2 regions of the Thermococcus sp. Bubb.Bath genome follow, and region 2 is predicted to be linked to the other one. Evidence: riboswitches for the same ligand, from Rfam matches in the RefSeq annotation. Region 2 holds a riboswitch; the other holds the start of a gene.
The links. A riboswitch is a leader RNA that binds a small molecule or an ion and turns the genes downstream of it on or off. The one in region 2 is predicted to bind fluoride.

Region 1: it holds a riboswitch for fluoride, as region 2 does, so the genes downstream of both, E3E29_RS04070 (hypothetical protein) here and E3E29_RS02380 (respiratory chain complex I subunit 1 family protein) in region 2, are expected to answer to the same signal.

Annotation. Positions count from the first base shown of each region.
Region 1 is NZ_SNUR01000001.1:717,683-724,918, forward strand. Features, by position in the region: gene trmBL2 (HTH-type transcriptional regulator TrmBL2) at 1-770, shown strand, start outside; gene E3E29_RS04055 (helix-turn-helix domain-containing protein) at 943-1,155, opposite strand; gene E3E29_RS04060 (Sjogren's syndrome/scleroderma autoantigen 1 family protein) at 1,152-1,493, opposite strand; gene E3E29_RS04065 (arginase family protein) at 1,490-2,221, opposite strand; fluoride riboswitch at 2,323-2,393, shown strand; gene E3E29_RS04070 (hypothetical protein) at 2,412-3,278, shown strand; gene E3E29_RS04075 (DUF6062 family protein) at 3,288-3,974, shown strand; gene E3E29_RS04080 (hypothetical protein) at 3,965-4,264, shown strand; gene E3E29_RS04085 (hypothetical protein) at 4,261-4,683, shown strand; gene crcB (fluoride efflux transporter CrcB) at 4,717-5,088, shown strand; gene E3E29_RS04095 (DUF190 domain-containing protein) at 5,093-5,476, shown strand; gene E3E29_RS04100 (hypothetical protein) at 5,791-6,276, shown strand; gene coaBC (bifunctional phosphopantothenoylcysteine decarboxylase/phosphopantothenate--cysteine ligase CoaBC) at 6,343-7,236, shown strand, end outside.
Region 2 is NZ_SNUR01000001.1:435,181-442,416, reverse strand. Features, by position in the region: gene E3E29_RS02400 (NADH-quinone oxidoreductase subunit B family protein) at 1-181, opposite strand, end outside; gene E3E29_RS02395 (NADH-quinone oxidoreductase subunit F) at 181-1,386, opposite strand; gene E3E29_RS02390 (proton-conducting transporter membrane subunit) at 1,383-2,732, opposite strand; gene E3E29_RS02385 (hydrogenase) at 2,737-3,363, opposite strand; gene E3E29_RS02380 (respiratory chain complex I subunit 1 family protein) at 3,360-4,319, opposite strand; fluoride riboswitch at 4,340-4,402, opposite strand; gene E3E29_RS02375 (hypothetical protein) at 4,477-4,704, opposite strand; gene E3E29_RS02370 (hypothetical protein) at 4,691-4,861, opposite strand; gene E3E29_RS02365 (NYN domain-containing protein) at 4,952-5,515, opposite strand; gene E3E29_RS02360 (valine--tRNA ligase) at 5,666-7,236, opposite strand, start outside.

The DNA.
Region 1 (7,236 bases), 280 kb from region 2:
TCCTCCAGGAGCACTTTGAGTTGAACCTCTACGAGGCAAGGGCGTACGTGGCACTCGTGGGGTTCGGAGTTCTGACACCGGCAGAACTGGCCAGCGTCTCTGAGGTTCCGGCGCCGAGAACCTACGACGTTCTCAGGAGCCTCGAGAAGAAAGGATTCGCCATTAGCCAGCCCGGTAAGGTCAACAAGTACAGGCCCGTCCACCCGGAGAACATCCTCGAGAAGTTCATCGAGGAGTGGCAGGAGCGCATCAAGGAAGAGCTTGAACTCAAGAAGAAGGCCAAGGAAGAGCTCCTTGAGCTCATGAACCCGCTCATCGAGACCGAGATTCCGAAGTACGGTGTCGAGAGGGTATGGGTCGTCCGCGGAATAAGGAACGCCACTCTCAAGACCAGGGAGATGTTCGAAGACGTCAAGGAGAAGATACTCCTCGCCGACGATGGTTACATAGCAGCTAACCTGGAGAAGGAGATAATCTCAGCCGCCGACAGGGGCGTCGCCGTTAAGATAATAGTGGCCGAGAACCTCCTTCCGAGGATAAAGACCTCGAAGCTCATCGACTACGGCAAGAAGGGCAAGATCGAGCTCAAGGTTCTCGACAAGTTCGAGCTTCCGATGCTCATTTGCGACGACGAGGTATTCTTTGCCCTCGAGGACATGGCCGCTCGCTACTTCAACTACGAGACCCAGATATGGATAAGGGACTTCAGGGTCAGGAACCTCTTTGAGGGCAAGTTCAATGAGTACTGGGAGAAGGCCAAGAAGCTCTGACCTTCTCTTTTTGTTGTCCCTTCTGTTTTCCATTCCGTTCTACAAAATTCTTCCGAAAGGCTTCAAAGCGCTTATTGGTTCCTCGAACCAATTTAACATCTTTAACGGCAATTAGAACCCCGCGAGCTTTGACCATTACGAACAAAAGCATAGAAAATTCAAAGGGAAGAAATCAGACGTACTTGAACTCGTCTTCCTCTGGCTTCTTCTCCTTTATCTTCCAGTAGATTTTGTCCTCTTTTTCAAAGCTCTCCACCTTTCCCTGCTCGGAGAAACGGAGCAGGTACCTCCTGACTTCCATGGGGTCGATCCCTGTCTTTTCAGCTATCTCCTCAATGGTCTTCTCCCCATCCTCAAGTGCCTCCAAAACCTTGACGTTCTTCATTCTCCTCCCTCCAATGCCCGATACTTCAATATCAGTTCTATTATCTTCTCCATTGCACTTAAGTGTTTCTCAAGGGCATTCACATCACTCGGAAGGGCCGATGCCAGCTCCGCCAGTTTCGCCCAGAGGGCTGCCTCTACATCAACGTTCCTATCTGCAATGGAGTCGCGCTTATTCTTGGCCCTGTACTCGCAGACTGGGCAGAAAACCTTCCCGTCCTTTTCGAAGAGGGGTGAGCCGCATACAGGGCAGTGCCTGTCCAGCATCTTGGCTCCGGAGAGCATTAGGGGCGTTATGACGTTCCTTATCTCCTCGTCGGTGGGCCCTTTCACGTTCATCCCTCCATCAGAAGCCGGAAAACCTCAATCAGCGCTTCCTTCCCAAGTCTGGAGCGCTTTATCCTGTCCGAAACCTCCGCCACATCGAAGGCCACCACGTTGAACGCTTTCGTAACCCTCTCAAGGAGCTCCAAAAGTTCATCAAGGGTCAATTCACCGTGCTGAAACCTAGCAATCCTGTACTCCGGCCTGAGAACGTCCAGGTCAACAGTCAGGTACACATCCCCTCCAAGGTATTCCCTCGCATCCTCAACGACGCCGTCAACGCCGTGATTGGCAAGGTTGAGATAAGATTTCCATCCGCGAGGGGTCTTCCTTGTTCTTGGGAGGGCGGGATAAATACGCACTCGTCTCGTCCAGAGCTCCGTCCTCTTCGTGGTGGGTATCATGAGGACGGGGGCAATGACTGCCGCCCTTTCAACCCTGTGCTCCTCAAGTGAGTAGGCAAGCCACGAGCCGTGATCGAGGTAGTCGTGCATCAAATCCGTGTGAGCATCAACGCTGATGAGGGACGCGGGCCGGAGCTTTCCGACTATGGAGTATGTAGCCAGATGTTCCCCGATTACGTAGCAGCAGTCAGAGGGGACCAGTCTACTGAGGGTCTCAGGGTTCCTAGCATCCACTATATTAACGTCCTCCCCTAAAAGCCCTTCCTTTTCAAGCAGCTTTCTGGCGTAGTGGACACCCTCGCGGTTTGGTTTCTCGCCGAACGGGATGAGAGTTACCATTTTATCACCGGAATGTCATAGTTGAGGGATTTTAAAATCCTTATGGGGCTGAGCATCGATGGAACTTTTTGAACGGGAATATTTTTAAAGCAGACCAATCAACTAAAAAGGGCGATGGCGTCCGCCTGGCTCCGGCCAAATCGCCTTAATGGCTGATGACGCCTGTTCTACAGCTGATGGAGGCGGTAGAATGGGCTCGAAGCTTGGAGAGTTCGGACGCTTTGTGAATATAGATAGGGTTCTCGATTACGTTGAGAAGCGCCGCCACGAGGACGGTGGATACTGCTTCGTCAGTGTTTTGGATGACACCAACGTTAACGACACCTACTACGCCGTCAAAATCCACGACCTCTTGGGGCTCGAAGTTCCTGAGAAGGAGAAGACAATAGAGTTCCTCGAAGGAACAATTCAGCCACAGACAGCCGTTGTTGCAATAGCGATGGCCCTTGAGGCCCTTGCAATACTGGGGGCAGATGACGTTGCCAGGGAGCACGTGGACATAGTCTACACAAAGTACAACCCCCTTGAGGGCAAGTTCGCAGTCGGCCTCGGGGGGAGCGAGGAGTTCGGCACTGCAACACCGCTGGAGGCCACATACTGGGTCGTCAAGGCGTTCAAGGCCATCGGCCAGCCGATAAGTGAAGAAGAGAAGGAGAAAATACGAGCCTTCGTTATGAAGTTCAGGATGGGAACCGGATACGGTGTAAAACACCCAACGACCACTATGACGTACCAGGCACTTTTCACGCTCCACACGCTCGGTTACCGTCCACCCAAGAGCCCCCACTTCAGGAACTGCGAGCTCTGCGGCGACTGGGGCGGCTTCACGGAAGTTCCATACAGCCTCCCGCCGTATCTTGAGCCGACCTTCTACGCTACCAGGGGGCTTGAACTTCAGGATGAGAGGCCAACCTGCCCGAAAAGGCACATCTGGTTCATCCGCCAGCTTCAGAACTCAAACGGCGGTTTCAGGAGGAGCCTTGAGCTGGGAATATCCAACTTCCAGAACACGTATAGGGCACTCGCAGTGATTGAATCAATGATGAGGCACCTCTGAGTGATCCCTATGGACTTAATAGGAATCTATTTGAAGGAAGCCATGAACGAAGGATGCCCGGTGTGCAGGATCCTGCGCTCCTACGAGGAATCGCAGATAGACACCATCCTCTACGAGCACGTGAACGACCCGGAGGTCAGGAAAAAATTCCAGGAGAGCCTGGGCCTCTGCACGTACCACGCCTGGAAGACGCTCAAAAAAGCGTACTCGGAGCCCCTCCTCGGACCCCTTGGGGTAGCGATAATCTACGAGAGCATCCTCTCACGCTACATCACCTCCCTGGAGGAGAGAAAGCCCCTGGACGAGGGAGAGTGTTTCCTCTGCGACCTCGTTCAGCAGAAGGAGAAGGACACGGTAGAGGCGTTTGCGGAGAGGATTGAAGAGCTGCTCCCAGAGTACGAGAAATCGAGCTCAATCCTCTGTAAGAGGCACTACGAGATGCTTCTCCGGGAGGTCGGCCAGAGAGACCCAGAAACCGCGGACAGACTCCGGAAAATCCAAATAGAAAAACTAAAAGGCCTCCAGAAACGGATAAATTCCTTCATAAACAAGTTCGATTACAGGGCAGAGAAGGAGCCAACGAAGGAAGAGGCATCCTCCCTACCCCTGACGGTAGAAGCCCTGAAAGGCCTTGAAACTGGGGCAACCATTCGGGAGCACCAGGAGAAAAAGAGGGGGTTCTTACCGTGGAGATAACTCTGTCGCCGGAGGATCTTGAAGCAGTGAAGAGGAATAAGCGCGAAATCGAGAGGAGGTTCAACGACCTGAAAGGACTAGAGAGGACTTTAAAGGAGCTCAAGCTCGAATACCTGCGGGAGCACAGGGACAGACTGAAGAAGAAGCTAGAGGAAATGAGGAAGCTGTACGAGGAGATGACCGAGTTCGAGAGAAAGGCCAGACGTGACAAGGAACTTCTGATGGTCTTTAGAAAAGAGCTAAGCGAGGAGAATCGGAAGCTAAGAAAAGAGCTGGGGGACAGGATATGAAAATAACCCTCAGGTCAAAGGGGAGTTGGAGGAAAGTAACGTTCAAAATACCAGACGAAACGTTCGAGAGAATCGAAGAGCTATCAAAGCGCTATGGGTTTAGAGTTGATGAAACTCTCAGGATAATCCTCCTCCACGGTTACATCGAGAAAAGAGAGGAAAGCGCGGAGGAATTCAAGGAACTTGAGGAAGAAATATCCGCGCTGGAACGGGAGCTCTACGAACTCGAAGGAAAGTGGTCGCCATTGAAATTCACAACATACTACCTCGCGATGGACAACCAGAACCTCGCAATCCAGCTTTCGGGGATGATCGCCGAGAACAAACGCTTGAGAAAAATGCTTGGAAAGCCAGAGAGGGACTTCTCCGAAATTGAGCGGCTCATCCATTACTACTTATCATTCGAGGGCAAGGATTAAAAAGAAAACAAACCGGGCTCCGATGGTGGTAGGGTGAACGGCAGGATAGCACTCGCAATAGCACTGGGCGGTGCATTGGGGGCCCTTTTTAGATTTTATATCTCCGGCCTGCTTCCGGTCTACGGTGAATTCCCTGTTGGAACTTTAATGGTGAACAGTATAGCCAGCCTAATCCTGGGCTACATCTACGGCCTCCTCTTCTGGGGCTTTGACGTTCCCCCAGACTGGAGGGCCTTTTTCGGGACGGGATTCTGTGGCGCTTTGAGCACGTTTTCAACTTTCTCCTATGAAACTTTCTCTCTCCTCCTCGAGAGGGAGTATCTGATGGCCACCCTTAACATCCTAGCAAACGTTATAATCACGATCCTCCTAGTATTCGCGGGCTTCATGCTGGCCCGGAGGTGAAACCATGGTTGAGGTCGAGCACTGGAACACGCTCCGGCTGAAAATATACATCGGCGAGAACGACCGCTGTGATGGAAAGCCCCTTTACAAGGCGATAGTTGAAAAGCTCCGTGAGATAGGAATGGCCGGAGTGACCGTTTACCGTGGCATCTACGGCTTCGGGAAGAAGAGCCGTGTTCACTCCAGCGATGTGATGAGGCTCTCCACAGACCTGCCTGTTGTGATAGAGGTCGTTGATAGGGGCTACAAGATAGAGAAAGCCATCTGTGAGATAAAACCTATGATAAGAGACGGACTCATCACGGTTGAGCCCGTCATCGTGGTGTGGGTCGGAACGCAGGAGGAGGTCAAGAAGTTCGAGGAAGACGCCGTCAGGGAGGAGGAATGATTTTGTTGTAAATTTTCTATTTAGATATAGATTTTCCAGTATTCTATTGTATCAACCACAATTTTTTGCGAAAAGTTTATATATCATGAGGGGCCTAGAATATAACAAGCGGGCGGCACCCCGGTTGTACAATAAGGGATAGAATCAGAGCTGTAATCACCGACCCTCCGGGATGGAATAACCCCTCAAATTGTTTGCAGTTTTATTTTTAACTTGACCCGTACCCAATTGAAACCATGCCGAAAACCTAATAAGACTGATATGCAAATCTGTTTCTAGATGAGTGAATAAGCGTGCAAAATGCGGTGATCTCGATGGTCGAGCTCGACTTCGAGTTACCTTTAAAGGAACTCAATGGTGTGATGGAGAGATTCATGTCCGCGGAATTATTCACAAAGTGGGTCCTCTACAATGAGGACAGGGGTACTGTAGCCCTCCGCGTCGTGGTCCCGGACTTTGAGATGGAGCAGGTCATTCTGGATATTGCAGAAGTAGTCAGGGGACCGCTTGAAATAAGCATCGTAAAAGACGGTCTTGCGGAGATAAAGGTGGATCAGGCCTTCATCAACGTTATAAATGTAGATGGTGTCGTTTACCCATTAGCCCTCATAATGGAGTTCGATTTCAACGCCCATGTTCCTTCCAGAATAGAGCTTATAACCGAAAAGGACTGCCCTGAGGAAGTAATCAGCGCAATATTGCACACAAAGCTCGGCCCCTTTGATTTCAGAGACCCTATGAAGACGAAAATCCTCCAGAGCAACAAAATGACAAAGATAATGCTGACCACTGCAGTCTAAGCGACTTTAGAATGACCTTTTAGGTAACCTTAAAATCTTTTTACACTATTCTCTTCTGGTGATATCATGCTCCACCACGTTAAACTCATCTACGCGACCAAAAGCAGGAAGCTCGTTGGCAAAAAAATCGTTCTAGCCATTCCTGGAAGTATAGCCGCGGTCGAATGCGTCAAGCTCGCGAGGGAGTTGATACGGCACGGTGCCGAGGTTCACGCGGTGATGAGCGAGAACGCACAAAAGATAATCCATCCGTACGCTATGGAGTTCGCCACCGGAAACCCCATCGTTACAGAAATCACGGGCTTCATCGAACACGTCGAGCTCGCGGGAGAGCACGAGAACAAAGCTGACCTCGTCCTAGTCTGCCCAGCGACGGCAAACACCATCTCAAAAATCGCCTGTGGAATCGACGATACGCCAGTTACAACCGTTGTTACGACAGCCTTCGCTCACACTCCAATAATGATAGCCCCAGCGATGCATTCAACGATGTACGACCACCCTATTGTGAAAGAGAACATTGAGAAGCTGAAGAAACTGGGTGTAGAGTTCATCCAGCCGAGATTTGAGGAGGGCAAGGCAAAAGTGGCCTCAATCGAGGAGATAACCTACCATGTTATACGGAAGCTCCACAAGAAGGACCTTGCCGGGAAGCACATTCTCGTCACGGCCGGCGCAACAAGAGAGTACATAGACCCGATACGCTACATAACCAACGCAAGCAGCGGGAAGATGGGCGTTGCCATAGCTGAGGAGGCCGAACTCAGAGGGGCAGAGGTAACCCTCATCAAAACTAAGGGAAGCGTGCCGAGCCTTGTGGAGAACCAGATTGAAGTCGAGACCGTCGAGGAGATGCTGGAAGCGATAGAGAACGAACTGAAAAGCAAAAAATACGATATCGTTATCCTAGCGGCTGCCGTCAGTGACTTCCGCGTTAAGGATAAGGCAGCCGCCAAGATA
Region 2 (7,236 bases):
GAACGTTGCAGAGGCGACAGTTGAGGCACTTTTTCGGGTCGAGCTTTCCGTCCTTGACGGCGCCGAACGGGCATTCCTTCGGAGTTTCGAGCGGAAAGCTCGGCGGAAGCTCCTCGTCGCTGACCTTCTTTGGATAGTCGCTCGTTATGACGCCCTTTCTGAGTCCTTTGATTATCCACATCACTCCACACCCCCCTGCCAGAGGTCTGCATCGGCGAAGTTCAGCCCGAAGCTCTCTAAGCCAAAGGGAAAGTCCGTGAAGATGTTTCCGGTTATACCCCTGGAGAACGCGATGTAGTTCACCCTCGAAGCACCCCTGAGGCCAATCCACGAGATTCTCCCATCCTTCACCTCGACCAGCGTGAGCACGTCCCCGTGGGCCGCCTCTGCAACCCCGAGGTTGAGGCCTTCCTTAACCGACGGGTCGGAGCGAACGGCTTTGACGTCAACGGAGTCGATTATCTCAAAGGAGCGCTCTATCTCCTCCAGCCTTACCATCATCCTGGCTAAAGCGTCGCCCTCTTCGCAGGTAACGGGTTTGTATGAGTAGTACCTGTCGAAGCTCCTGACGTCCCTCGCTATTCCTGAGCCGCGTGCCGCTATTCCAACCGCGTCAAGCTCGATTATGTCCTCCCTGCTCAGCCTGCAGGTGTTGTGGAGACGGTCGATGAATATCTTACTCTCAAGGAGCTCTTCCCTGAGGGAGCGGAACTCCTCACGGATTTTTCCAAGTCTCTCAACGGCTTTGGGTTCGAGTATCCTAACCTCCCCAGGCCTATTGGCGCTGAAGCCGTAGCGATGTCCCGTCAGCCGTGAGAGGAGCCTGAGGACGTCCTCCTCAAGCGCGTGGAAGTGCATTGTCGCGACCTTCTGTGAGGCCGCCCCTGCCAGCTTGTGTATTGCGTTGAAGTGGTTGTAAAGCCTCTCAATCTCCAGGAGGGCCTTCCTGACTTCCCACACCTCCTCGTCTGGATTTTCCTCAATGGCCTTAAGGAGGGCGTAGGTGTAGGCTAAAGAGAAGTTCCCCGTTGCCCTCTCAAGGACAACTACGGATTCTTCAATGGGGCGGTTCAATAGTCTCTCCTCGATGCCCCTCCTCTTGTAGCCGTAGACGGGCCGTATGGAGACTATCCTCTCGCCGTAGGTGAGTATCTCAAACGCCCCGGCCTGACCGAGACCTCCGGCGGCGGGACCGAAGGTGAGCGGAACGGCGTTGCTTCCAGGAGGGATGGTGATGTACGGGCTGGTATCGCTGATTAACGCCGGCGCTATCTTCCTGTCAGGGAGTTTGTCCGTGTATTCTAACTCTGCCCTCCCGGTTTCGTAGTCGAGCCAGACACTGAGGAACTTTCCGTTTTTCCTAAAGACCGCTGAAAGAACCTTCATGCTACCAGACCCCCTGTGAGGACGAGATACCACGCGTATACGCTGATTCCCAGGGAGACGAGGGTCATCGTGAGGGGAACGAGACCAGAGTCGAGGGAGACTCCTTCCCCATCGCCGAAGGCCATCCTCGCGGAGTGCCAGTTGAGGGCGAGGAACGAGAGCAGTAATCCCGTTCCCACGAAGAACGCCCACCAGTAGCTGATGGAGAGGGAAACTCCGAGGATGGCCAGCTCGGCTATGAAGGTCGCGAAGGGGGGTGAACCCGTGACCGACAGCGCCGAGAGGACCAACGACAACCCCTGACCGGGGGAGGCGCGGAAGACTCCCCTTATTCCTCCAATTTCGTGGGTTCCGTATGCTCTCACAAGGCTCCCCGAGGTAAGGAAGAGCGCCCCCTTGGAGAAGGCGTGAACGGCGAGCAAAACGAAGACCAGCCTGAGTAGGGAGGGGTGGTAGTAGGAAAGCCCGATTCCCGTGGTGGCTACCCCCATCATGTCCATGCTCGAGTAAGCGAGGAGGCGCTTGATGAACCTCTGAGACGCCATCAGCAGGGAGGCGACGATGAGCGTCAGGACGCCGAAGAGTATAGTGGCCTCGGCTATTACCCTGCTGTTCCCCGCCCTAAAGATGCGGAGGTAGACAAGGAGGGCCGTAGGGAGTAACGTTCCTGAGAGCATGGCGCTGACCGGTGACGGAGCGCTCCCATGGGCATCTGGAAGCCAGCTGTGCATCGGAAAGAGGCCGACCTTCGTCCCAAAGCCGATTAAGGCCAGAAGGGCCACCAGGAGACCGTCCTCCGGCGTGAAGCTCAGCCCCCTAAAGTCGAGGGTTCCAGAGGTGGAGTAAGCCAGAACCACGGAGAGAAAGGCTATTCCGAGGCCGGCCGATGCCACTATCATGTACCTCCAGGCACCCTCGACGTTCCTCCTCTCGCCCTCCGTTAAAATCAGGAGCGCGCTGACGACGGTCGTCCCCTCAAGTCCTATCCACATCCAGCCGAGGTTGGAAACGAGGGCCGTGAAGAGCATGGTGAAAGCGAAGAGCGAAAGGAAGCTCCAGTAGTAGCGGAGGTCAAAGAAGGGCCTCTCAATGCCCTTCGTGTAATAAAGCGATGCAAGTGAAGCGAAGAAGTACACCCAGCTCACTATGTTCACTATGATGAGGGAGTACCAGTCCGCGTACAAGTTCTGCGTTGATATAGTGTAACCTTTCCAAAGCATGGCCGTTGCCAGGACCCCGGTGGCGAAGGTAAAGGCTGGGGTTATAAGCCGGGCGAGCCTCTCTGAGGCGAGCGCCAGGAGAGAGGCCGCCAACGGAAGTATTAAGAGGTAGATTGCCGCCTCCATGTTATCACCCCGTGAGCTCCTCCAGTTCCAGCGGACCGTAGCGCTTCTCCGCTCCTACGATGACCGCCAGGAGGACGAAGGCTATTATATCCAGCAGTATGCCGAACTCAAGTATAAGGGGCATCGGCGTCAGCATAGCCGCGAAGTAGAGGAGGGCGTTCTCCTCGCTGACGTAGCCGATTATCTGGGCCAGTGAGTTTCTCCTGTCTGCTATGATGAGGAGGCTCAGGAAGAGAAGTATGAAGGGTATGACTCCGCTCCAGTTCCTGGTAACCCTGTAAACGGGCACGTAGAGGAAGTAAGCGAGGACGGCAACTATCAGCCCCACGACGATTGCGTGGTGCGTCGTCCTGATTTCCCTGTTGCGCCAGATGTAGTCCCTTCCCACGTCCTTCCAGAGAATCCAGGGGATTAAGAGCGTCCTAAAGGCTATCGTCACGCCAGCCAGGATTACCATCTCGGGGATGGCCTTTTCCCAGCCGATTATCGCCAGGATAGTGCCTATGAGGAGCGACTGGAACGCCACGAGCCTTACAAGCGAGTGCATGTAGGACTCCGTTAGGAGGAGGAACGCCACGAGGAGCACCGTGACGCCGAGCAGGTTTATTACTTCGGTGGTTACGCTAATCAAAGTCCACCACCCCCGATGAGGAAGCTTATGACGCCCATGATGGCAAGCAGGAAGCTCGCCGACAGGTAGTCGATTATCCTGAACAGCCGTATCTTCGCGAGGGTCTCCTCAACGACCACGAAGGCCCCGATGAGGCCGAGCATCTTCACGAAGAGCCAGAAAGTGCCTTTGGCAATCTCGTAGAGGGATGCATTTGTGGCGAGCCCCCAGGGAACCGCGAAGACGTTGAGGAAGACCGACATGAGGATGAAGGACTTCATGTAGCCCGCCCAGCTGTTGAGGGCGTAGAGCGGTCCAGTGTACTCGAGCCCCTTCCCCTGGTCGAGCATGCCGAGCTCGTTGCTCCCATGGGACTCTATGGGGAGCTTTCCGGTGTCGAAGAGGAGGAGCATGAAGAAGGCCGACATTATGAGGATGTGCGTCGGGTTGAGGTACCAGCCTTCCGCGGTTACCCTGTGGTTCATCAGGAACGGGTTGTTCGTGCCTGTAAGTATGGCCACGCCGAAGAAGACCATTATCAGGACGGGTTCCGCGAAGGCACCGAAGTTGACGGCCCTCGTTGCTCCGATGCCCGTGTAGTAGCTCCCAGTCCTTTCCGTTGCTAGGATTGATGACATCGCCGCGAGGCCGAAGATGAACGTTCCTCCGAAAAAGTCAACCGTAGGAGCGAGCCAGCTCGGAAAGTTGCCGATTATCGGCAGCACCCACGGCAAGGTGAGCATCGCGCCGAAGGCTATGAAAGGCGCCGCAACGAAGAACGGCCCGACCCCCTCTGAAATGAGCGTCTCCTTCCTGAAGAACTTGGCCAGGTCGTAGTAGGGCTGGAAGATACTGATTCCCTTCCGCGACTCGATTCTTGCCTCCGCCTTCTTCAGTATGCCCACCATCAACGGTGAGAGGGCTAATACCACTATAACCTGGACTAAGCCTATAAGTACCTCTCCTTCCGGGTTCAATGGCGTCACCTCCAGTCTTGGAGAGAACAGGCGTCATTAGCCCGTGGAGGGCACTTAGGGCGGACGCCTTCGCCCGGAATTTTACCCGTCGGTGGTATAGCCAATCCCTTTTAAACTTTTTGCGAACGGAAGGGTTCATCGATGATTATCTCTGGAGCTATTGACTTTTCTGTTCACTTTTTTCTTTTACGAGGTACTTGTCCATCACCCTCTTTGCCTCCTCGTCGTTCCAGCTCCCGCCGAGGAGCCTGTTCTCGGCTATGTATCCGGCAAGTTTAATCGCCAGCGTCATGTTCTCCTCGTAGAGCTCGTACATCTTGAAGTTGAGGGACGCCTCCCTCTTGGAGAGTTCCAGGAGTCGTTGCCTTAGATCATTCTCTTCCATTGTTCCCACCCTTTAGCTTCTCGTTCTCTATTTTCAGCTCCTTAATAGCCCTGTTAAGGATCTCGTTATCACGTTTCATCTCCTCGTATTTCGCCTCCATGCGTTTTAGGAGGCTTTCTATCTCTTCAATCCTCTTTCTGAGAATCTCCTCTTCCAATTTCTACACCCCCATAAAGTGAACGAAGTGACGTAAAAATTTAGCGGGATGAATGTTATAAGAGAAGGCCGCGATGTTGTGCTACAACTGTTAGTGCAACTCACATTGATTTATAAGATCCTCCGTTATTTCTTCCGCCTCATCAACCGTACCCAGAAGCTCATCCGAGGAGCTTTTACGTGAATAGTACAGCTTCACTATCACACCTGCATCTTTTGCTGCTTTGACAGCAGGCACAAAGTCATTATCTCCGGCTACCAATACAGCAATTTTTATGTGGCCCGCCCAGCTAAGACGGACGAGATCAACTGCAAGCTGAACATCGACTCCTTTTTGAGCAAAATACTCCTTTCCCTCCGCAGTATATCTCTTGACAGTCTTTCCTGTAACTACCTCAAAACGTTCTAACCGATCGATTGAGTGGAAAAACCGCATTGCTTTTCGGTACCTTTCCTTTTCTTCTGAGGTCGGGGGGCTACTCTGATACGGTGAGGCATTGTAGTAATATGTCCTCAACCGCTTCCCGGGGCATATGACTTCAGACAACTTTAGAAAGTCTATGCGCGTCCCACCAAACTCATCTTTCAGGACTTTAGCAAGATAACCCCCATCAATAAAAACTGCACACCATTCAGAAGACAAGTCTGAATTCACAAAACCACCCCAACAATATTATCTGCCGTCCCCAGGACAACATGCCCCAGGGACGACAGCGGGCATATTCCTATTAAGTAGCTCTTTGAGACGATTTATAACCTTTCCGGTGAATGGGATCCTCTATTAAGGGACAATGAAATAAAAAGTTCAGAAGAAGAGCACTACCGCATCCCCAACAACCGCCGTCTCGACCTCTTCTCCCTCGCTGAAGACGGCTTTTCTGAGCACGATGTCGTCCTTCGTCAGCTCGACCTTCTGACCATCGACCTCGAACTCGACCTTTCCGCCCTCCTTGAGGGCCTTTGCAACCTCTTCCGCGTTCTCCTTGAGGTAAGCGGTGATCTTCGGCACGAGCTTTCCATACTTCGGCCCGACGGTCTTGAAGTTCGGCTTTATCTCGGTGATGCGCTCCTCAAGCTCAGGTTCGCCCCCGATGATCTCGAGCTTCTCGATGTTCATGGTTCCCGCGATGCCCTTCTCTATGGTTTTGAGCTTCTCGTAAGAATCTGTGGCGTAGATGGCAACGTGCTTGAGCTTGGCGTTGAGCGACAGGCCGTGGCCGTTCTTGTAGCGCCTCATGACGCCGACTATCTCCCTCGCCAGCTCTCCGAGCTTCTCGGCCTCTTCGTCTATCCTGCCCTGGTCGTACTTTGGCCATTCGAGTAGGTGGACGCTCTTGGCACCGACGTGCTCCTTGAACATCTCCTGGTAGAGCTCCTCTGTGATGTGCGGCGTGAGCGGGGCGAGCAGGAGCATCACGTTGTAGAGCAGCTCGTAGAGGGCAGCTTTGGCCCTGAGCTTGCTCTCCCCGTCGTCCCCGTAGAGCCTGTACTTGATCATCTCAATGTAGTCGTCCGCAACCTCGTGCCAGACGAAGTTTATCAGTTCCCTGGTGAGCAGGTTGAAGCGGTACTTCTCCATTTCTTCAGTTGCGAACTTAATCAGGCGGTGGAGCCTGCTGAGTATCCAGCGGTCTAGAGGCTCAAGCTCCTCCGGCGCATTAGCAGGATCAAAGCCCTCGAGATGTCTCTCGGCGAAGCGGTAGATGTTCCAGACCTTCTGAAGGAAGCGGTAGTTGTAATCAACTGTCTCCCACTTGAACGGGTGGTCCTCCCCGGGCGGTGCCAAAGCTGTCCAGAGCCTGAGAGCGTCGGCGCCGTACTTTGGTATAACCTCATCGGGAGCAACCACGTTGCCGTAGCTCTTGCTCATCTTCCTTCCGTCTGGTCCGGCCACCATACCGTTGATTAGGATGTCATCCCAGGGCTTCTCGCCGGTGAGGACCCACGTCCGGAATATTGTGTAGAACGCCCACGTCCTTATGATGTCCGTTCCCTGGGGCCTGAGTGCTGTCGGGAAGTTGTGCTCGAACCAGCGCTTGCCTTCCTCGTCTCCTCTGATCGCGTCGTACCAGCGGCTTATCATGAGGGCGCTCATACTCGAATCCACCCAGCAGTCGAGGACGTCAGTTACCGGCTTCGGCTCACTTCCGTCCGAGCACTTCCTCGGCGGCCTGTCAAAGCGCGGGTCGACCGGTAAATCTTCCTCGTTCGGCAGGATTACCTCACCGTTATCGCAGACCCAGAACGGGATGGGCGTTCCGAAAACCCTCTGCCTGCTTATAACCCAGTCCCAGTCCATTGACTCCGCCCAGTCTTTGAGGCGGAGGAACATGTCTGGCGGATACCAGTTGATTTTCTCAGCCACTTTAACTATCT